Regions from separate parts of the Pseudomonas mosselii genome, predicted to be linked through region 1. Evidence: riboswitches for the same ligand, from Rfam matches in the RefSeq annotation. Region 1 holds a riboswitch; each other region holds the start of a gene.
The links. A riboswitch is a leader RNA that binds a small molecule or an ion and turns the genes downstream of it on or off. The one in region 1 is predicted to bind cobalamin.

Region 1 (5,185 bases):
GCACCACCGAGCTGCTCGCCGGCATCGGCACGGTCAAGGCGGCGATGTTCGCCACCCTGCCGCCGGGCGCCAAGCTGGTGCGCCACCGCGACCCGTACGCCGGCTCCTACCGCTACCACCTGGGCCTGGACACGCCCAACGACGATGGCTGCTACATCGACGTGGACGGCGAGAAGTACTCCTGGCGTGACGGCGAGGGCGTGGTGTTCGACGAGACCTACATCCACTACGCGGCCAACACCACCGAGCACAACCGCATCATCCTGTTCTGCGACGTCGAGCGCCCCCTCAAGTACCGCTGGGCCGCAGCGTTCAACCGCTGGTTCAGCCGCAACGTCATGGCCGCCGCCGCCGCGCCCAACGATGCCAGCGACAAGACCGGCGGCATCAACCGCCTGTTCACCCGCATCTACAAGATCCGCGAGCGCGGCAAGGCGATGAAGAAACGCAACCGCACCCGCTATTACCTGGAGAAGTGGGCGGTGGTCGCGGCGCTGGTGCTGGTGTTCATCTATATCTGACCTGCCACTGTCTATCGGCCGCCCCACGCCCCTGTGGGAGCGGCCTTGTGTCGCGAAAGGGCCGCAAGGCCGCTTCTACCAAGATCACCTACACCTCATCCCCCCGCCAAACATCGACTAGCCTGATAGCTCCTGTTGCCAACCTGACAAGGTGAAGACGATGAGCATGATGGACTGGGAAGCCTACCGTAAGCAGTTGATGGCCGGCATCGGCGATCTCAAGCAACTCTCTCCCGATACCGTGGCCGGCTACATGACCGCCAGCGGCGCCGGGGCCAAGACCAACCACCTGGACGCCAAGACCCGCGAGCTGATCTCCCTGGCCGTGGCGGTCACCACGCGCTGCGACGGCTGCATCGCCGTGCATTCGCAGCAGGCGGTCAAGCACGGCGCCACCCGCGAAGAGATTGCCGAGGCCCTGGGCGTGGCGGTGGCGATGAATGCCGGCGCCGCGCTGGTCTACTCGGCCAGGGCGCTAGACGCCGTGGGCAAGGCCGACGCCTGAGCAGGTTGCGGCGTGGGCGCCCTTGCGCGCGGGCGCCGCGACACCCAGACTTGGCGCCTCAGCCCGTGCAGGAACCACCATGATCCAGATCCGCCCCATGACCCCGGAAGACTTCGAGCGCTTCTGGCCGACCTTCCAGGCCATCGTCCAGGCCCGCCAGACCTACGCCTTCGACCCCGCCCTGGATTTCGACCAGGCGCGCCGGCTGTGGCTGGAAACCCCGTTGCGCACACTGGTGGCCGATGAAGACGGCGTGCTGCTTGGCTCCTACTTCCTCAAGGCCAATGCCGCCGGCCCCGGGGGACATGTCGGCAACTGCGGCTACATGGTCTGCGAACAGGCACGCGGCCGGGGCGTGGCCAGGCTGATGTGCGAGCACTCGCAGAAGCTGGCGCGCCAGGAGGGCTTCCTGGCCCTGCAATTCAACTCGGTGGTAGCGAGCAACGAGGTGGCCGTGGCGCTTTGGCACAAGCTCGGTTTCGAGACCGTCGGGCGACTGCCCAAGGCATACCGCCATGCCGAATTGGGCCTGGTGGACTGCCTGGTGATGTACAAGTGGCTGGCCGATGAGCCGGTCGTGGAAAAACCGGCGCTGCTGATCGGGCGCAAGAACATCGAGGCGCGGGTGTCGCGCCGACGCGGGCGATAAGAGGCAGCTGAATCCATCGCGGGCCTGCCCCGCGACGGAATCAGCGCAGGCTCAACCGATCAGAACGCCAACCCCACCTTCACCCCAAACTCGTCGCGCTTGAGCTTGGTGTTGTCGGCCACCGGCGTATCCTCGTCCAGCTTGTATTCTGTACGGGTGTAGTACGCCCCCACCTGCACCGGCATGCCGCCCTGCTGGTTCATCAGCAGCGTGACCTCCGCATACGGGTTGGTGCGGTCCTTCATGTCGACGCTGTCGCTGCCGAAATCATCGACTTTGAGCCGCGCGCGGCCATCAATGGTGTGGCGCGCGCCCACCTCCACGCGCAGGGTCGACGCGTCGAACTGGTGGTTGTAGCCCAGCGCTGCCTTGGCGAACGGCGACTTGTAGGTCAGCCGTGTATCAAGATCGTTGATCTCGGGCTCGAAGCGGGTCCAGCTGTACCCGCCGCCCACCGTCAGGTCGACGAAGTTGCGCGCATCCAGTGCGGCGCGCCAGCCCAGGTCGAGGTCGGCCTGGGCTTCCTTGAGCTTGTTGTCGTTCTTCTTGCCATACTTGGCCTCGGCACCGATCTGGTAGATGAACCCGGATTCGGCGGTCATCTTGTTGCCGAACGTGGCGAACACACCGCCCTGGCCCATGTGTTCCTTGTCCGATTCGCTTCCTCCCTCGAACTTGAACTTGTCGTAGGACCCCAGCAAGCCGAGGGTGAACAGCGGGTCGGTACTCGGTGCCGCCGTGGCAGCCAGAGGGGCACCGAGCAGGGCAAGCAGGCAGGCGTGGCGCAGCAGGTTACGGGTAAACATTCGCAAAAGTCTCCATGACGTGAATGAATGGCGAACGACCGGTTCGAGACAACGGGCTTGGCAAAAGTTCGAAAAAATTTGGCAAACCGCTCTAAACCGCCCTGTCCGTCACAGTTTCCCCACCCACTCAAACGATTGACTCACTGCCCGTTCAATGGTCAGATGCGCGCCAGTTTCAGGTGTCCTGCGCCGCCGTGCGCAGGGTGAAACGGGAAGCCGGTGCGTCGTTGTCACGACAAGTCCGGCGCTGCCCCCGCAACGGTAAGCGAGTGAATCCTTCGACAGACCACTGTGCGCACGCATGGGAAGGTGAAGGCTTCATGCCCCTCGCAAGCCCGGAGACCGGCCTGAGGCGCTACTTGGCAACCCGCGGTGGGCGGGCGCAGGCCGGTATCCGCGTGCGCGCCTGCGTGCGCTTGACCGTTGCGTGTTTTCCACCGGGATCCATCTCTTCCTGCAGCAGTGGAACGACATGTCCCGAATCAACAAGCTTCACACCCTGGCGGCCTGCCTGGCCGTGTCCCTGCCGGCGCTGGCCGACGATCATGAAGTAACGCCCTTCACCCTGCCCTCCACGGCAATCACCGACACCCGCGAGCCACAGGCCATCGACCTGGCCACCCCGTCCCCGACCGGTTCGCGCCTGAACCTCAGCGCCCTGGACACCCCGGCCAGCACCAGCAGCCTGACCGAGGCGCAGATCCAGCAGCGCAACAACCTCACCGTGCAGGACGCCGTGACCCGCTCGCCGGGCCTTACCTTCATCGGCACGCCGGGCGACGGCGGCACCGGCCTGTCGGCCCGCGGCTTCACCGGGCAGAGTTCGGTGATGACCCTGTTCGACGGCTCGCGCCTGTACGCCGGTGCCGGCACCCTGACCTTCCCGGTCGATCCGTGGATGTTCGAGCGCATCGACGTGATCCGCGGCCCCGCCTCGGTGCTGTACGGCGAAGGCGCTACCGGCGCGGTGGTCAACGTGGTGCCGAAGCAGCCGTTCGCTGGCGAGATCCGCAACCACCTGCGTCTGGGCTACGGCTCCTGGGACCGCCAGCAGCTGGGCCTGGACAGCGGCGGCAGCCTGAGCGAGCGCCTGAGCTACCGCGTGACCCTCAACCAGCAGGCCGGCAACGGCTGGGTCGACCGCACCGACTCGCGCAGCCTGGCCCTGAGCGCCGCCCTGCGCTTCGATGCCAGCGACGACCTGAGTTTTACCCTCGCCCACGAACGCGGCGATGCGCAACCGGCCAACTACTACGGCACCCCGCTGATCGATGGGCACCTGCGCAGCAGCGTGCGGCGCAAGAACTACAACGTCAGCAACGACGAGCAGCGCTACCACGACGAGTGGACGCGCCTGACCACCGACTGGACCCTCAGCGACCGCGTCAGTGCCAGCAACCAGCTGTACTACATCAAGAGCCGCCGCCAGTGGCGCAATGCCGAGTCCTACACCTGGGACGCCGCCAACGGCGTGATCCAGCGCGGCAGCTTCCTCGAGATTCGCCATAACCAGGAGCAGCTCGGCGATCGCCAGAGCTTCACCTTCGACCATGGCCTGTTCGGCCTGGACAGCAAGACCGTGGTCGGCGCCGAGTACAACCGCATCCGCTTCAACGTCGACAGCAACTCGCCCTACCGTGATGGCGGCAGCGACCCGCTCGACCCGTGGCATCCGGCTCCGGGCGGCTTCCATAGCCTCAGCCCAACCCGCGCACAAACGCTGTCCAAGGTCGACACCTTCGCCCTGTTCGCCGAAAACCGCACCCAGCTGACCGACCGCCTCGCACTGGTCACCGGCATTCGCCGCGACCAGAATCACATCGACCGCGACGACCTGGCCAACAACAGCCGCAGCGACCGCAGCCTGCAGGGCGGCAACTGGCGCGCCGGCCTGGTGTTCGCTGTCACCGACGACCTGTCGCTGTATGGGCAGTTTTCGACCAGCGAGGACGGCGTCGGCGACCTGCTCACCCAGCGCCCGGACAAGCGCCTGGAACTGACCGAAGCGAAGCAGGCCGAGGTAGGCCTCAAGCAACGTTTCTGGGATACCCGTGGCGAGTGGACGCTGGCGGCCTATCACATCGTCAAGAAGAAGCTGCCGGTGTACAACCCGCTCACCCACGACAGCCAGCAGGCCGGCCAGCAGACCTCCGACGGCCTGGAGGCCAGCCTGGAACTGGCGCTGGGCAACCAGTGGCAGCTCTCGGCCAATGCCGCTTTGGTGCGGGCCAAGTACGATGATTTTCTCGAGGAAGGCGACAACGGCACGGTCCACGACCGCGCCGGCAACCGTCCGCAGGACGTGCCGCGACGCACCGCCAACCTGTGGCTGAGCAAAGGTTTCGGCCAGACCGTGGATGCCGGCATCGGCCTGCGCTACGTGGATGAGCGCTGCGCCAGCGCGGCCAACGACCAGCGCGTGCCGGGCTATACCGTGGTCGATGCCAACCTGGGCTGGCAGGTGCTGCCCGACGTGCGCCTGGGCCTGCAGTTGAACAACCTGTTCGACCGCCAGTACGCCCAGTCCAGCTACAGCGGCGAGCAATGGCTGCTGGGCACGCCGCGCTCGTATTTCGCCACGGTCGACTACCGCTTCTGAGGCGGACTCCAGCGTTCGTCGCACGGTGCTTGATCAGCACCGTGCCACCTGCTCGACTAGGGCCTACGCCTTCATCACAAGCAGCGTGCCATGACCGACATCCCG
Region 2 (5,185 bases), 99 kb from region 1:
AGTTCGACGCCGACGACCACTGGCTCACCGGCCCCCTGGAAAAACCCTTGGGGCGGGGGATCAATCTGCAGATCGACGTCGTGGCGGTCGCGCCGCTGGTCGAACGGCTCGAGCGCCATCGCTGGCCGTTGTTCCAGGCGTGCGAGGACGTCTGGTATCGCGCCGATGCCATTGAAGTGGGGCTGCGCCAGTTTCTGGTCCAGGACCCGGATGGTTACCTGCTGAGGTTGGCGCAACGGCTGGGCGAGCGTCCTGCACGGTCGGGCCTGGGGTAGAATCCACGGCTCGTCCCTCTTGCCGAAACTGCCCATGCCCGATTGGACCCTGCACCAGGCCACAGACGCCGATGCCGCTGACACCGTGCACTTTGTCGATACGGCACGACGAGGGTTGTTTGCGCTGCTGGCCGACTCGCCCTTGCCCAAGGACCTGGCGCGATTCAGCGAGACCTATGTCGATGGCCAGGGTTGCTTTCTCATTGCCCGTGCCCAGGGCCGGGTGATCGGAAGCGTCGGCTACCTGCCATACGATCATCGCTTCCCTCAACTCGACTACCATGCCTGCCGCACGGTGGAAATCGTCCGCCTGTTCGTTACCCCCGACCACCGCCGTCACGGGCTAGCCAGCGCGCTGTTCTCGGCATTGCGCGAGGAGGCCCGGCAGGCCGGTGTCGAATGCCTGTACCTGCACACCCATCCCTTCCTGCCCGGGGCGATCCGCTTCTGGCAGCGCCATGGCTTCGGCACGGTGGATATCGAGGCCGACCCGGTCTGGCAGACTACACACATGGCGCTCAGGCTTGTCTGAAACCTGTAAGAAATCGCCTAGGCGTCCGGCAAATCATTCCAACTTTCGCGCACAGCGCTCAACACCGTGTTCATTTCCATTCCCGCTGTATTCGCCTACCGTCTCCTTCCACCCCCATCACAAGGAGATCACGCATGCCTGAGCTTGCGTTGTACAAGGTGAAATTGCTGGACGAATTCGAGGCCCGCGAGGACGACTGGAGCTTCAGCCACTTCGAGCGCCGCCTGACCCAGGTCAAGCCTGCCGCCAACTACCAGGATGCCAAAGGCATTATCAAGGCCGCCCACCTGGCGAACAACTGGCCGAAAACGGTCCGGCGCTACCTGCTGAGCAACTACCGATTCCACGGCAATGTCAGCAGTGAGCTGACTGAAACCTTCGTGCAGGTGCTGGCGGGCATGACGCCGTTGGAGCTGCAGGCGTGGAGGTTGCCGCCTGCAGGATACATGGGCTGAGATGCAGGCTGTAACCTCTGCTCAGCGCTATGACAAACGATGCTGGGGTCGCGAAGCGGCTCCAGCCCTTTCAGGCGCGAAACCGCAGTATCCGCGCCCCATCATACGGATCGATCAGGTAGTGGGCCTGAACCCCGAATGTCGCCAATATCCGCTCCGGTGTCAGCACCACCTCCGGTATCCCCAAGGCAACCAACCGTCCTTGGTCAAGCACCGCCAACCGGTCACAAGTCAACGCCTGGTTGAGATCATGCAAGGCCACCAGGGTCGTCACCGACAGCGCTTGAACCTGCCGCAGCAGGCTCAGTTGATGCTGGATATCAAGATGATTGGTCGGCTCGTCCAGTAGCAGTACCTGCGGCCGCTGGGCCAGGGCCCGGGCGATGTGCACGCGCTGGCGTTCGCCGCCGGACAGCTCGCCCCACAGGCGCCGACGCAGGTGGCCGGCGTCGGCGTCGGCCAGGGCCTGCTCGACGATGGCACGGTCGTCCGCGCCGAACGGCGCCAGGGCCGACAGCCACGGCGTGCGGCCGAGGGCCACGGCGTCGTAGACGCTGATGGCGTCCAGGGTATCGGCCTGCTGTTCGACCAGCGCCAGGCTTTGCGCAACCCGGCGACGCGGCATGCGCTCCAGCGCCTCGCCCAGCAAACGCACGCTGCCGCTGCTGGGCGTGCGCAGGCCGGCGAGCAGCTTGAGCAGGGTTGACTTGCCCGATCCGTTGGGGCCGACCACACCGAGGGTCTCGCCGGGCATCACGCTCAGGTCGATGTCTTGCAGCACTTCGCGGCCGCCCAGGCGCAGGCCCAGCCCCTCGCAGACAAGCGGGGCGTTGGCGAGGGCGGTCATCACGGTCATGGACGCCCCCGGCGGCTGACCAGGATCAGCGCGAACACTGGCGCGCCGATCAAGGCGGTGACCACGCCCACCGGGATCACCTGGCCGGCGATCAGGGTCCGCGAGAGGATGTCGGCGACAATCAGGAACAACGCACCGCCCAGCGCGCTGGCCGGCAGTAGGCGGCTGTGCCCGGGGCCGAGCAGAAGGCGCAGGGCGTGGGGGATGACCAGGCCGACGAAGCCGATGGCACCGACGATCGAGACCATCACCGCAGTCACCAGCGCCGTGCAACTGATCAGCAACAATTGCGTGCGCCGCACCGGCACGCCCAGCGAGGCCGCCGAATCGGCACCGAAGGTGAAGGCGTCCAGCGCCCGGCGGTGCCACAGGCACACCGCCAGCCCGAGCACGGCCACCGGCAGCGCTAGCCAGACCGACGGCCAGCGCACGCCGCTGAGGTTGCCCAGCAGCCAGAACAGGATGCCCCGGGCCTGTTCGGCGGTGGCCGACTTGGTGATCAGAAAGGCCGTCAGCGCGTTGAACAGTTGCGAGCCGGCGATGCCGGCGAGGATCACCTGCGCATTGTCGTGTCGGCTGCCGCTGGCCCGCGACAGCACCAGTACCAGGGCGAACGCGGCCAGCGCACCGATGAAGGCACCGGCCGACAGCGACAGCACCGCGCCGCCCAGGCCGAACAGCCCCACCGCCACGGCACCGGTCGAGGCGCCTGCCGACAGGCCCAGCAGGTACGGCTCGGCCAGCGGGTTGCGCAGCAGCGCCTGGAGGATCACCCCGCAGGTCGCCAGCCCCGCGCCACAGGCGGCGGCCACCAGGGTGCGCGGCAGGCGGTAGTTCCAGACGATGCCGGCGTCGATGGGGTCGAGCGCATGGCCGGCCTGCCACAGCTGGTTGGCCAGTACCTGCCAGACCACCTCGGCGCTGATCCGCGTCTCGCCGATGGCGATCCCGGCGAGCATGGCCAGGCACAGGGCGAGCAGCGCGAAGGCGCTGATGGGCAGCAGGCGGTTCATGGCTGTGGTGCTTTACCGCTGGCGAAGGCGCTGGACAGCACTTCCAGGCCACGGAACAGGCGGATGCCGGCCTGCATGGCGTCGGCGTCGAGGACGATGATCCGCCCCTGCCTGACCGCGTCCATGTTGCGGGTCACCGGGTCGCTGCGCAGGAACTCGAGCTTTTTCCGGTAGTCGTCGGCGGGGTAGCGGCGGCGGTCCATGCGCGCGACGATCAGCCAGGTGGGGTTGGCCCTGGCCAGGGTCTCCCAGCCCACCGCCGGCCATTCTTCGCTGGACTCCACCACATTGCGTACGCCGAGGGTCTGCAGCATGAAGTCGGCCACGCCCTGGCGACCAGCGACGTAAGGGTCGACCTTGAGGTCGGCGCTGGAGAACCAGAACAGCGCGCTGGTGTGACTCAGGTCCTGGCCGGCCAGGCGTTGCCGGGCCTGGTCCAGCTGGCCCTTGAGCTCGGCATTGAGGTGTTCGCCGCGATCCTGCACGTCGAAGATCTCGGCCAGCTGACTGACGCTCCTGTAGATGGTGTCGATCCTGAACGGCTGCAGGCGGGTACCGTCGGCGCCCACCAGGTTGTCCTTGCCTTCGCAGTCCGAGGGCAGCAGGTAGGTGGGGATGCCCAGCTCCGCGAACTGTTCGCGGGTGCCGACCGCGCCCTGGGCGCCGACCATCCATTCGAACTGCGCGGTCACCAGCTGCGGGCGCTTGCCGACCACCGCCTCGAAGCCCGGCTCGTTGTCGGCCAGGCGCTCGACCTTGTCGTTCTGCGCCTTGAACTCGGGCAGCACGTTGTTGAACCACAGCGAGGTGCCCGCCAGCCGCTCGCCCAGGCCCAGGGCATAGAGCAACTCGGTGCCGGCCTGGCCGATGGTCACCACGCGCTGCGGGGCCTGGGCGAAGGTCTGCGGCAAACCGCAGTTGTCGACGGTCAACGGGTAGCGGGTGGCGTCGGCGTGGGCCAGGCCCGCCAGTGACAGGCCGGCGAGCAGGGTGGCGAGGCGGTACGGCATGGTGGGGCGATCTCCTGTCGGGTGGTGCACGGAATGGCCCACGGACAGGCATCGCCAAGCGTCGCGCGGCAAGCACGCGGCCAGGGGCGGATGACCATCCCGGACACCCCGCCGGTTGGTGAATGCGTGCCGGCAGGTCTCCTGACTGGTGCGTCCTGGCCGGCGCCGGCCTTCCCGGGTCGGCAGACCCAGTGGCATCGATGGCGCAGGCTCGGCACCTACAGTTGCGGGGGCAGTTCCCTTTGGCCCGCCCTCGGCGCGCCCGGGATTCCCTTTTGATTCCGTGTGGAAACCGGCGGGCGGCATGGTAGACCATCGGGCCATCGGGTGAAAACGCTTTTACAGGTACTTGAGCCAGGCGATGTCGCGCCGCCGGGCCTTGAGCCGGGCGAAGCCGCGCACCGGCAGGTACAGGGCGATCGCCAGCAGCACCGCGACCAGCCACACCGCGCCGATGCCGTCGAAGCCGAAATGGCTGCCCTGGTTCAGGCCGAACAGCCCCACGCAGGCCACATACAGCAGCTTGAGCACATATAGGTGCAGCAGGTAGAAGAACATCGGCGCGGCGCCGAACACTGCCAGCGGGCCGATCCAGCGGGCGTCGCCGGCCCGCTCGAAAGCGCGCAGCAGCAACAGGCCGACGCCCAGGGTCAAGGCCAGGAACAGCAGCGACGGCGGGTATTTGGTGATGTTGAAGAAGCTCATCAACGTCTGCCCGACGTTGGCGTAGAAGGCCCACGGCGCCTCGCCGTAGCCATTGAGCAGGCGCAACACGACAAAGCCGAGCAGCAGCATCATGCCGCCCAGCAGCAAGCGCTGCTGGCGCTCGCCGGCATCGCTGCCGCGGCCGAACCAGGGGCCGAGTCCGTAGCCCAGGGCGATCACGCCGATCCATGGCAGCACCGGGTAGGAGGTACGCAGGCGCAAGCCGTCGGGCAGCTCCAGCCAGCTGCGCTCGTGCAGGATCGCCCAGGGTACATGCAGCGCCGAGTGCGGCGCGAAGTGCAGGCCATCGAGCAGGTTGTGGCCGGCGACGATCAGCGC
Region 3 (5,185 bases), 1.0 Mb from region 1:
GCGAGCAGCGCCAGGTGTGAATCACCGCTGCAGAGGATCACCAGGTCGGCGGGGGTCTGGCCGAGGTCGGCGATGCTGTCGTCCGGCACGAAGCCGCCGGGTTGGGTCCGCAGCAGGTGCATGGATCAGGCGCCCAGGGCCTGGCGCAGGCGCGCTTCCAGCTGTGCGGCGTCCAGCGCCTGGCCGATCAGCACCAGGCGGGTGATCCGTGGTTCATCGCTACGCCAGGCGCGGTCGAAATGCTTGTCGAAGCGGGTGCCCACCCCCTGGATCAGCAGACGCATCGGCTTGCCGGGAATCGCGGCGAAGCCCTTGGCGCGCAGGATGCCGAACTCGGTGACCAGCTGGGTCAGGGCGTCGAGCAGCAGGCTCTCGTCGGACTCGGGCAGATCGATGGAGATCGAGTCGAAGGCGTCGTGGTCATGGTCGTCATGGTCATCGCCGTCGTGATGCGAGTCGTGATGGGTACGGCGACCATCGATATGCACCTCGGACTCGGCGCCCACGCCCAGCAGCACTTCCAGCGGCAGGCGGCCGCTGCTGGCCTCGATCACCTTGACCGCCGGCGGCAGCTCCTCGGCCACCTCGGCACGGACCTTGGCCAGGCCCTCGGCGTCGATCAGGTCGGCCTTGTTCAGCACCACCAGGTCGGCACTGGCCAGCTGGTCGGCGAACAGCTCGTGCAGCGGCGACTCGTGGTCGAGGTTGGGGTCGAGCTTGCGTTGGGCATCGACCTGCTCCGGGTAGGCGGCAAAGGTGCCGGCGGCCACGGCCGGGCTGTCGACCACGGTGATCACCGCGTCGACGGTGCAGGCGTTGCGGATTTCCGGCCATTGAAAGGCCTGTACCAGCGGTTTGGGCAAGGCCAGGCCGCTGGTCTCGATAAGGATGTGGTCGAGGTCGCCGCGACGGGCCACCAGCTCGCGCATCACCGGGAAGAACTCTTCCTGCACGGTGCAGCACAGACAACCGTTGGCCAGCTCATAGACGCGGCCGTTGGCCTCTTCCTCGGTGCAGCCGATGCTGCACTGCTTGAGGATCTCGCCGTCGATGCCCAGCTCGCCGAATTCGTTGACGATCACCGCGATGCGGCGGCCCTGGGCGTTGTCGAGCATATGGCGCAGCAAGGTGGTCTTGCCCGAGCCGAGGAAGCCGGTAACGATGGTGACGGGAAGCTTGGCCAGTGTTTTCATGTCGCGATGCCCTTGGCAGCAATGGCGCGGGCATGCAGGACGACAGCCACGGCCCTGCCGGCCTGGCGCGTTCGCCACCGGATCACCCCGCCCGGTTGAAAGTCGAAAACGTCACGAGGCAGGTCTCCTGGCTCGCACCGCTGCGGCTCGCTGGCCGGTGGGCCGGCGCCTTCCCGCGCGCCTGCGCAGTGGCTGTGCCGAACCCTTCAGTGCTTACAGTTGCGGGGGCAGCCGCGGCTTGTACCGCGTTCCCGTCTTAGCTCGGGCCAACGCCCGAGAACCTCGCAGCGGCAAGGCTACGCAGTGCCTGCCTGGCGGTCAACCGCCATGGCGATTGACGCGGGCCCGGCCCCGTGATTTGCTAGCGCATTGCGTTCAGGTGCCCCCGACGGGGGTGAAACGGGAAACCGGTGCGTCGCGCCTCCATTGCTAAGGAGCCGACAAGGCCGGTGCTGCCCCCGCAACGGTAAGCGAGAGAAGCGTCCGAACCACTGTGCCAACAGTAAGGCATGGGAAGGTGACGCCCCACGGAGTCCTGCTCCACCTCGCCAGCCCGGAGACCGGCCTGACACGTGCTCACAGTACACCCCGCGGTGGGCGGGCGTCGTCGTATCACCTGGGCCAATCGTGCCCGGGGTCGTCGCGCATGTCCGTTGCCACAACAAAAGCAGCAGAGGAACGCGTCATGCCCATCACCAGCGCCAAACACAGTATCGCCACCCCCGTCAGCCTCAGCCAGCGACTGATCGTCGCGGTCGGCGCCAGCCTGCTGGGCCTGTGCCTGGTGTACTTCGCCGGTTTCTCGCACATCGAGGCAGTGCACAACGCTGCCCACGATACCCGCCACAGCGCCGCCTTCCCTTGCCACTGAGTAAACCCGCATGATTACGCGCATCGCCCGTACCGCGGGCTTCAGCGGCCTGCTCGCGGCCCTGCTGCTGACCCTGCTGCAAAGCTTCTGGGTCACCCCACTGATTCTCCAGGCGGAAACCTACGAGTCCGCCGCCCCGGTCGCCGAACACCATGAACACGGCGACGCCACCGCGCCCCACGAGCATGAGCACAGCGCCGAAGCCTGGTCGCCGGAAGACGGCTGGCAGCGCGTGCTGTCCACCACCGGTGGCAACCTGGTGGTCGCCGTCGGTTTCGCCCTGATCCTGGTCGCTCTCTACGGCCTGCGTGAACCGAACCGCGTGGCCACCGGCGCGCTGTGGGGCCTGGCCGGCTTTGCCGTGTTCTGCCTGGCGCCGACCCTGGGCCTGCCACCGGAACTGCCCGGCACCGCCGCCGCCGACCTCGGTCAGCGCCAGACCTGGTGGATCGGCACCGCAGCGGCCACCGCCGCCGGCCTGGCATTGCTGGTGTTCGCCCGCCACTGGCTGTTCAAGGCGCTGGGTGTCGCTCTGCTGGTAATCCCGCACCTGATCGGCGCGCCACAGCCGGCCGTGCATGAAAGCCTGGCGCCGCAAGCCCTCGAGACCCAGTTCAAGATCGCTTCCTGGCTGACCAACGCCGCGTTCTGGCTGGCCCTGGGCCTGCTCAGCGCCTGGCTGTACCGTCGCTCCAGCCAGGCCTGATGCGCGATCTGCCTGCTCAGCCGGCGTTGTACGCCGGCTTTGGCTGTCGCCGCGGCTGCCCGGTCGAGACCCTGGCGGTATTGCTGCGCCAGACCCTCACCCGCAACGCCCTGCCCCTCTCGGCCCTGCGCGGCATTGCCAGCATCGAGCCCAAGGCCCGAGAGCCCGGCCTGCTGGCACTGGCCGAACGCCTGGGGCTGCCGTACATCTGTTTCGATGCCGCGCATTTACTGGCTTTCGAAGCGCAGCTCAGCCAGCGTTCGCCCACGGCGTACGCGCAGACCGGCTGCTGGGGCGTCGCCGAAAGCGCCGCACTGGCCCTGGCCGGCGATAACGGCCGCCTGCACGTGCCGAGGCAGGTCCTCGGCAGCGCTACCCTGGCTCTGGCCATCGGCGGATAATCCGCCACTCTTCTATACAAGGAACCCCCATGACGGTCTATTTCATCGGCGCCGGCCCCGGCGATCCCGAGCTGATCACGGTCAAGGGCCAGCGCCTGATCCGCCAGTGCCCGGTGATCGTCTATGCCGGCTCCCTGGTCCCCGCCGCCGTGCTGGAAGGTCACCAGGCGCACACGGTAATCAACAGCGCCGAACTGCACCTGGAGCAGATCGTCGAGGCGATGCGCCAGGCTCACGCCAACGGCGAGGACGTGGCGCGCGTGCACAGCGGCGACCCCAGCCTTTATGGCGCCATCGGCGAACAGATCCGCCACTTGCGCGAACTGGATATCGACTACCAGATCGTCCCCGGCGTCACCGCCACCGCCGCCAGTGCCGCGCTGCTCGGCTGCGAGCTGACCTTGCCCGATGTGGCGCAGACCGTGATCCTCACCCGCTTTGGCGACCGTTCGCCAATGCCGGCCGGTGAGCAACTGGCCGACCTGGCCCGCCACGGCAGTACCCTGGCCATCCATCTGGGGGTGCGCCACCTGGCCCGCATCGTCCAGGAGCTGCTGCCACACTATGGCGTCGACTGCCCGATAGCGGTGGTCCATCGCGCCACCTGGCCGGACCAGGACTGGGTCAAGGGCACGCTGGCCGATATCTGCGAGCGCGTTGCCGCCAAGGATTTTCGGCGTACCGCGCTGATCCTGGTCGGTCATGTGCTGGGAGACGCGCCATTCGCCGACTCGGCCCTGTATCGCGCTGGTCACGCCCACCTTTACCGTCCAGGCACGTGAAGCGATTGCCGACCGGGGCGCGGCGTAGCACACTGGGTTTTCCAACTGGAAGGAAACCAAGACCATGCTCGAATTGCGCCCCAACTGCGAATGCTGCGACGCCGACCTGCCGGCCGAAAGCCCAGATGCGCTGATCTGCTCGTTCGAGTGCACCTTCTGCCGAGCCTGCAACGACCGGCACTTCCACCACCGCTGCCCGAACTGCGGCGGCCAGCTGGTTGCCCGCCCCTCCCGCGCCGGCAAGGTGCTGGACAACAATCCCGCCTCGACACAGCGTGTGCACAAGCCGCACGCGCCCTGCGCCTGAACCTCGTTTGTAGGACTTTTCTACAGGTTTGTGCAGGTTTTTCAACACACCTATACTCGCCTATTACCAAGGCTCCTGAATATCCGTAAGGTGCGCGCTGCCCAGCAAGTCCGCTGCTCAGCGCCTTTGATCATAGGCTGGAAGCGGGCTGCACTTTGACAGGAGCTACCTGAATGACATCCGTGCTGTTGGTCGATGACCACCACATTGTTCGACTCGCCGTACGCATGCTGCTCGAACGCGAACGCTTCACCGTCGTGGGGGAAACCGGTAAAGGCAAGGAGGCTGCTCGCCTGGCCGAGCAGACCAAGGCGGACGTGGTCATCCTCGACATCGGCCTGCCGGACCTCGACGGCATGGAGGTGATCAAGCGGCTCAAGCTGATCGACCCACCGCCCCGGATCATGGCCCTCACCGGCCAGCCCGCCGACCTCTACGTGCGGCGCTGCATGGACGCTGGCATCTCGGCCTTCGTCAACAAGGACGAAGACCTCGATGCCCTGGTCTTCGCCCTCAAGGCACTGGTCAAGGGTTACTCGACCTTCCCGCAGATGGCGGTCAACAGCAACACCCTGGAAAGCGAGACCGAGCGCCTGGCACTGCTGTCCAACCGGGAAATGGAAGTGCTGCGCCGGCTCAGCGCCGGCCAGAGCAACAAGCTGATCGGCGAGCAGATGAACCTCAGCGCCAAGACCATCAGCACCTACCGCGGCCGGATCATGGAGAAGCTCAAGGTCGAGTCGCTGGTCGAAATGGTGGACCTCGCCAAACGCAACAACGTGGCCTGAACCATGACTAAGGGGGCATCACTGTGCCTGCTGCTGGTCGCGTTGCTGTCGCCATCCGCACTGAGCGAGGTGCACAGCGAGCCCCGCCACCTGCTTGCCCGTGCCCTGAGCGCGGCGCCACCGCTGGCGTTGGCAGC
Region 4 (5,185 bases), 830 kb from region 1:
CCCAGTTCGTTGTGCAGCTTGCGGTAGGCATACGGGAAGTACCAGGCAAGCGCACAGGCCGTGTGCTTCTGCAGATCGTCCACCAGGTCCTGCAGTTCCTCGGGGCTGGCATGCTGGCCGGCCTTCCACGGTGTGACGAACAGTGCCCCGGCCTTGAGTTGGCTGCCATACGCGATCGGCTTGGCCAGGGCGGCGGTTTCCTGCAGGGCCGCTGTCAGGTCGAGGCGAGCGATGCGCGGCCAGCGCTGGCCAGCGTGCAGGTACAGCGACTCCTCGGCGCTGCTGATCGACAGGTCGCAGCGCCCGTCGCGCTCGCCCTCGTCGCGCTGTTTCTTGCTCATGTGCCGTTCCAGCGCCACCAACTCACCCTGCCAGGCGGCAGCGGCGAGCAGGCCGACGTTGCTGGCTGTGCCGTGCCAGTAGGGCGCCTCGTTGTCGCCCTGCAACTGGTTGAAGCGGTCGATGCAGTCGACCCAGCGCTCGAGGGCCGGGCGCAGGAACTCCAGGCGCGGGTTGTTGATCATCAGGCCTTGCATGCTGCGCTCTCCTTGTCATTGTGATCCGGGTCGGCCGGGTGATGGCTATGTGATATCACTGCTCTGAGTGTGGCACAAGCTGGTGAATCGGCCATTGATCCAGGCCAGATCGGCCCTCGCTCGATTGACGCTCCCGGTGCAACCCTCTAACCTTCGCGGCGTGCTTCAGGTGCCCCGCGAGCTGCGGTTCGGCAGGGTGAAACTGGGAAGCCGGTGGGCGCCAGTAGGCGCGAGTCCGGCGCTGCCCCCGCAACGGTAGATGAGTCGACGGCTACGCAAGGCCACTGGATGTCCATGTCCGGGAAGGCGCGTAGCCAGGGCCTGCGCCCGCTCATGAGCCCGGAGACCGGCCTGTCACTGCCAAACGGCATCACGGAGGGTGATGCGCGGTGCGATGTGGCCCTTGCCATGCCTCCTGCGCGCTCCTCGTCTGCCTGCCTTTTACCTGTCGCCGCCGCTGCGACAGCCTGCGGAGACCCCTGATGAGCGAATCCATCGAACGCGACGAACGTCACCTGGCGCGCATGCAGCGCAAGAAGGCGATCATCGACGAGCGCATCGCCAATTCCCCCAATGAATGCGGCCTGCTGCTGGTGCTGACCGGCAACGGCAAGGGCAAGAGCAGCTCGGCCTTCGGCATGCTTGCCCGCGCCCTTGGCCATGGCATGCAGTGCGGCGTGGTGCAGTTCATCAAAGGCCGCAACAGCACCGGCGAGGAGCTGTTTTTCCGCCGATTTCCCGAGCAGGTGCGTTATCACGTGATGGGCGAGGGTTTTACCTGGGAAACCCAGGACCGCCAGCGCGACATCGCCGCTGCCGAGGCCGCCTGGGCGGTGTCGCGGCAGTTGCTGCAGGACCCCTCTATCCAGTTCGTCGTGCTCGATGAGCTGAACATCGCCCTCAAGCACGGCTACCTGGACCTCGACCAGGTGCTATCGGATATCCAGGCGCGTCCGCCGATGCAGCATGTGATCGTCACGGGGCGCGCTGCCAAGCCGGAGATGATCGAACTGGCTGACACCGTCACCGAGATGGGCATGCTCAAGCACGCCTTCCAGGCCGGTATCCGCGCGCAGAAGGGCGTCGAACTGTGAGTGAGTCGCGCCAGTGTCCCGCCGTGCTGATCGCGGCCCCGGCCTCGGGCCAGGGCAAGACCACGGTCACTGCCGCCCTGGCCCGCCTGCACCGCAACCTCGGGCGCACGGTGCGGGTGTTCAAGTGCGGGCCTGACTTTCTCGACCCGATGATCCTCGAGCGCGCCAGCGGTGCACCGGTCTACCAGCTCGACCTGTGGATGATCGGCGCCGAGGAGAGTCGCCGCCTGTTGTGGGAAGCGGCGGGCGAGGCCGACCTGATCCTGATCGAGGGCGTGATGGGCCTGTTCGACGGCACGCCGTCGAGCGCCGACCTGGCGCGCCACTTCGGCGTGCCGGTGTTGGCGGTGATCGACGGCACGGCCATGGCCCAGACCTTTGGTGCCTTGGCTCTAGGCCTGGCGCGCTACCAGCCCGACCTGCCGTTCGCCGGGGTGCTGGCCAACCGGGTCGGCAGCCTGCGTCATGCGCAACTGCTCGAAGGCAGCCTGACCGAAGGCCTGCGCTGGTACGGCGGGTTGTCCCGCGAGCGCGGCATCGAGCTGCCCAGCCGTCACCTTGGCCTGGTCCAGGCCAGCGAGTTGAACGACCTGGATGCACGCCTGGATGCCGCCGCCGAAGCCCTGGGCGCCAGTTGCGATGCCGCGCTGCCGCCACCGGTCCGTTTTGCCGAGCCTGAGCCTGTGAATGTGACTGCGTCGCTGGCCGGGGCGCGCATCGGTGTGGCCCGCGATGAGGCCTTCGCCTTCACCTATGGCGCCAATCTTGACCTCCTGCGTGGCCTCGGTGCGCACCTGGAATTCTTCTCGCCGGTGCATGACCGCGAGCTACCCGTGGTGGACAGTCTCTACCTGCCCGGCGGCTACCCCGAACTGCATCACCAGGCGCTGGCCGCCAACGCGCCGATGCTGGAAGCGATCCGCGCCCATCATGCCGCCGGCAAGCCGTTGCTGGCCGAGTGCGGCGGCATGCTCTACCTGCTCGACGCGCTGACCGACGTGGCGGGCGAGCGCGCCACGCTGCTGGGCCTGCTGCCGGGCGAGGCGACCATGCAGAAGCGCCTGGCGGCCCTGGCCCTGCAGGCGGTCGAACTACCCGAAGGCACCCTGCGAGGCCACACCTACCACCACTCGCTGACCAGCACGGAGCTTGCGCCGATCGCCCGCGGCCAGAGCCCCAACGGCGGTCGGGGCAACGAGGCGGTCTATCGTCTGGGGCGTCTGACCGCCTCCTACGTGCACTTCTACTTCCCCTCCAACCCCGACGCGGCGGCGGCGCTGCTGCGACCATGAGCCGACACGCCTACAGCGAAGCCGAACGCCAGGCCATCTACCGGGCCATTGGCGAACGCCGCGACATGCGCCATTTTGCCGGGGGCGAGGTGGCCCCCGAGTTGCTCGGACGCCTGCTCGCCGCCGCCCACCAGGCGCCCAGCGTGGGCCTGATGCAGCCGTGGCGGTTCATCCGTATCAGCCAGCGTGCCTTGCGCGAGCGGATCCAGGCGCTGGTGGAGCAGGAGCGGGTGCGCACCGCCGAGGCCCTGGGCGAGCGCTCCGATGAATTCATGAAGCTCAAGGTCGAAGGCATCAACGACTGCGCCGAAGTGCTGGTGGCCGCGTTGATGGACAAGCGCGAGGCGCATGTCTTCGGCCGCCGCACCCTGCCCGAGATGGACCTGGCCTCGCTGGCCTGCGCCATCCAGAACCTGTGGCTGGCGGCACGCGCCGAAGGGTTGGGCATGGGCTGGGTATCGCTGTTCGACCCCGAGGCCCTGGCCGAACTGCTGGGCATGCCCGCGGGCGCCAAGCCCATGGCGGTGCTGTGCCTGGGGCCGGTGACCGAGTTCTATCCGGCGCCGATGCTGGTGCTGGAAGACTGGGCCGAACAGCGGCCCTTGAGCGAGATGCTGTACGAGAACCATTGGGGAGAGCGTCCATGAGCGTGGCCTTGCTGACCGTGGCGGGCGTGGCCCTGGATGCGCTGCTGGGCGAGCCGCGCCGGCGTCATCCGCTGGTGGGCTTCGGCAACTTCGCCTCGCGCCTGGAGCAACGTTTCAACGCCGGTGGGCGCGGCTGGCGCAGCCATGGCGTCACCGCGTGGTTCCTGGCGGTGGTGCCGCTGACCCTGCTGGCGCTGATCCTGTCCTGGCTGCCGTACATCGGCTGGCTGGTGGATGTGCTTGCGCTGTACTGCGCCCTGGGCCTGCGCAGCCTGGGCGAGCATGTGCTGCCGGTGGCCCAGGCCTTGCGCCAGGGGGACCTGGCCGAGGCGCGGCGGCGTGTCGGTTGCCTGGTCAGCCGCGAAACCCGCGAGCTGGACGAGCCCGCCGTGGCCCGGGCGGCCACCGAGTCGGTGTTGGAAAACGGCAGCGACGCGGTGTTTGCCGCGCTGTTCTGGTTTGTCGTGGCCGGTGCGCCGGGGGTGGTGCTGTACCGCCTGAGCAATACCCTGGATGCCATGTGGGGCTATCGCAACGAGCGCTTCGAACGCTTCGGCTGGTGCGCGGCGCGCATCGACGATGGGCTGAACTATATTCCCGCCAGGCTGGTGGCGCTGACCTATGCGCTGCTGGGCAAGACCCGCCTGGCCCTGGCCTGCTGGCGCAACCAGGCGCCGCTGTGGGATAGCCCCAACGCCGGCCCGGTGATGGCCGCGGGTGCCGGCGCGCTGGGCGTGGAGCTGGGCGGCCCGGCGGTGTATCACGGCGAGCTGCATGAACGACCGCGCCTGGGTGAGGGGCCGATGGCCGACGCCCAGGCCATCGAGCGCGGCTGGAGCCTGGTGCAGCGCGGCGTGTGGTTGTGGGTGCTGTTGATCTGCGTGGGAGCCTATCTGAATGCTTGAACACGGTGGCCGCCTGCTGCGGGCGGTGAAACAGTACGCCATTCCACGGGAGCAGTGGCTCGACCTGTCCAGCGGTATCGCGCCATGGTCCTATCCGATACCGCCGATTCCGCTGGAGGCCTGGGCCCGTCTGCCGGAGACCGAAGACGGCCTGGAGACGGCGGCGCGAAAGTATTATGGCGCGCAGCCGTTGCTGGCGGTGGCCGGCTCCCAGGCGGCGATCCAGGCCTTGCCGCACCTGCGCCCGAGCGGGCGGGTCGGGGTCCTGTCGCCGTGCTATGCCGAGCATCCGCATGCCTGGGCACGGGCAGGGCACACGTTGGTCGAACTGGACGAGACCGAGGTCGAGGACGTGCTCGACAGTCTTGACGTCCTGGTGCTGGTCAACCCCAACAATCCCACCGGCCGTCGGGTAACCCGCGAACGCCTGCTGGCCTGGCATGCGCGTCTGGCCGAGCGCGGTGGCTGGCTGCTGGTGGACGAAGCCTTCATGGACAATACGCCCGAACACAGCGTGGTCGAGCAGGCCGGGCAACCTGGCCTGATCGTGTTGCGCTCGTTCGGCAAGTTCTTCGGCCTGGCCGGTGTGCGGTTGGGCTTCGTCGTCGCTCAGACGGATGTGCTGCGACGTCTGGACGAGGCACTCGGGCCCTGGGCCGTCAGCGGCCCGACCCGAGTGCTGGGGCAGGCCTGTTTCGCCGACGACGCGGC

Region 2: it holds a riboswitch for cobalamin, as region 1 does, so the genes downstream of both, K5H97_RS11380 (ABC transporter substrate-binding protein) here and K5H97_RS10930 (TonB-dependent receptor) in region 1, are expected to answer to the same signal.
Region 3: it holds a riboswitch for cobalamin, as region 1 does, so the genes downstream of both, cobW (cobalamin biosynthesis protein CobW) here and K5H97_RS10930 (TonB-dependent receptor) in region 1, are expected to answer to the same signal.
Region 4: it holds a riboswitch for cobalamin, as region 1 does, so the genes downstream of both, cobO (cob(I)yrinic acid a,c-diamide adenosyltransferase) here and K5H97_RS10930 (TonB-dependent receptor) in region 1, are expected to answer to the same signal.

Annotation. Positions count from the first base shown of each region.
Region 1 is NZ_CP081966.1:2,354,842-2,360,026, reverse strand. Features, by position in the region: gene lpxO (lipid A hydroxylase LpxO) at 1-521, shown strand, start outside; gene K5H97_RS10945 (carboxymuconolactone decarboxylase family protein) at 682-1,026, shown strand; gene K5H97_RS10940 (GNAT family N-acetyltransferase) at 1,106-1,675, shown strand; gene K5H97_RS10935 (outer membrane beta-barrel protein) at 1,735-2,481, opposite strand; cobalamin riboswitch at 2,642-2,846, shown strand; gene K5H97_RS10930 (TonB-dependent receptor) at 2,954-5,080, shown strand; gene K5H97_RS10925 (GlxA family transcriptional regulator) at 5,171-5,185, shown strand, end outside.
Region 2 is NZ_CP081966.1:2,453,460-2,458,644, forward strand. Features, by position in the region: gene K5H97_RS11355 (bleomycin resistance protein) at 1-275, shown strand, start outside; gene K5H97_RS11360 (GNAT family N-acetyltransferase) at 310-807, shown strand; gene K5H97_RS11365 (hypothetical protein) at 942-1,262, shown strand; gene K5H97_RS11370 (ABC transporter ATP-binding protein) at 1,333-2,118, opposite strand; gene K5H97_RS11375 (FecCD family ABC transporter permease) at 2,115-3,131, opposite strand; gene K5H97_RS11380 (ABC transporter substrate-binding protein) at 3,128-4,141, opposite strand; cobalamin riboswitch at 4,256-4,453, opposite strand; gene K5H97_RS11385 (DUF1624 domain-containing protein) at 4,481-5,185, opposite strand, start outside.
Region 3 is NZ_CP081966.1:3,391,910-3,397,094, forward strand. Features, by position in the region: gene cobN (cobaltochelatase subunit CobN) at 1-122, opposite strand, end outside; gene cobW (cobalamin biosynthesis protein CobW) at 126-1,193, opposite strand; cobalamin riboswitch at 1,294-1,493, opposite strand; cobalamin riboswitch at 1,555-1,776, shown strand; gene K5H97_RS15705 (CbtB domain-containing protein) at 1,879-2,064, shown strand; gene K5H97_RS15710 (CbtA family protein) at 2,075-2,770, shown strand; gene K5H97_RS15715 (cobalamin biosynthesis protein) at 2,770-3,171, shown strand; gene cobM (precorrin-4 C(11)-methyltransferase) at 3,201-3,953, shown strand; gene K5H97_RS15725 (DUF1272 domain-containing protein) at 4,018-4,260, shown strand; gene K5H97_RS15730 (response regulator transcription factor) at 4,434-5,048, shown strand; gene K5H97_RS15735 (transporter substrate-binding domain-containing protein) at 5,052-5,185, shown strand, end outside.
Region 4 is NZ_CP081966.1:1,520,696-1,525,880, forward strand. Features, by position in the region: gene K5H97_RS06820 (hypothetical protein) at 1-536, opposite strand, end outside; cobalamin riboswitch at 687-905, shown strand; gene cobO (cob(I)yrinic acid a,c-diamide adenosyltransferase) at 1,019-1,630, shown strand; gene K5H97_RS06830 (cobyrinate a,c-diamide synthase) at 1,627-2,922, shown strand; gene bluB (5,6-dimethylbenzimidazole synthase) at 2,919-3,569, shown strand; gene cbiB (adenosylcobinamide-phosphate synthase CbiB) at 3,566-4,474, shown strand; gene cobD (threonine-phosphate decarboxylase CobD) at 4,467-5,185, shown strand, end outside.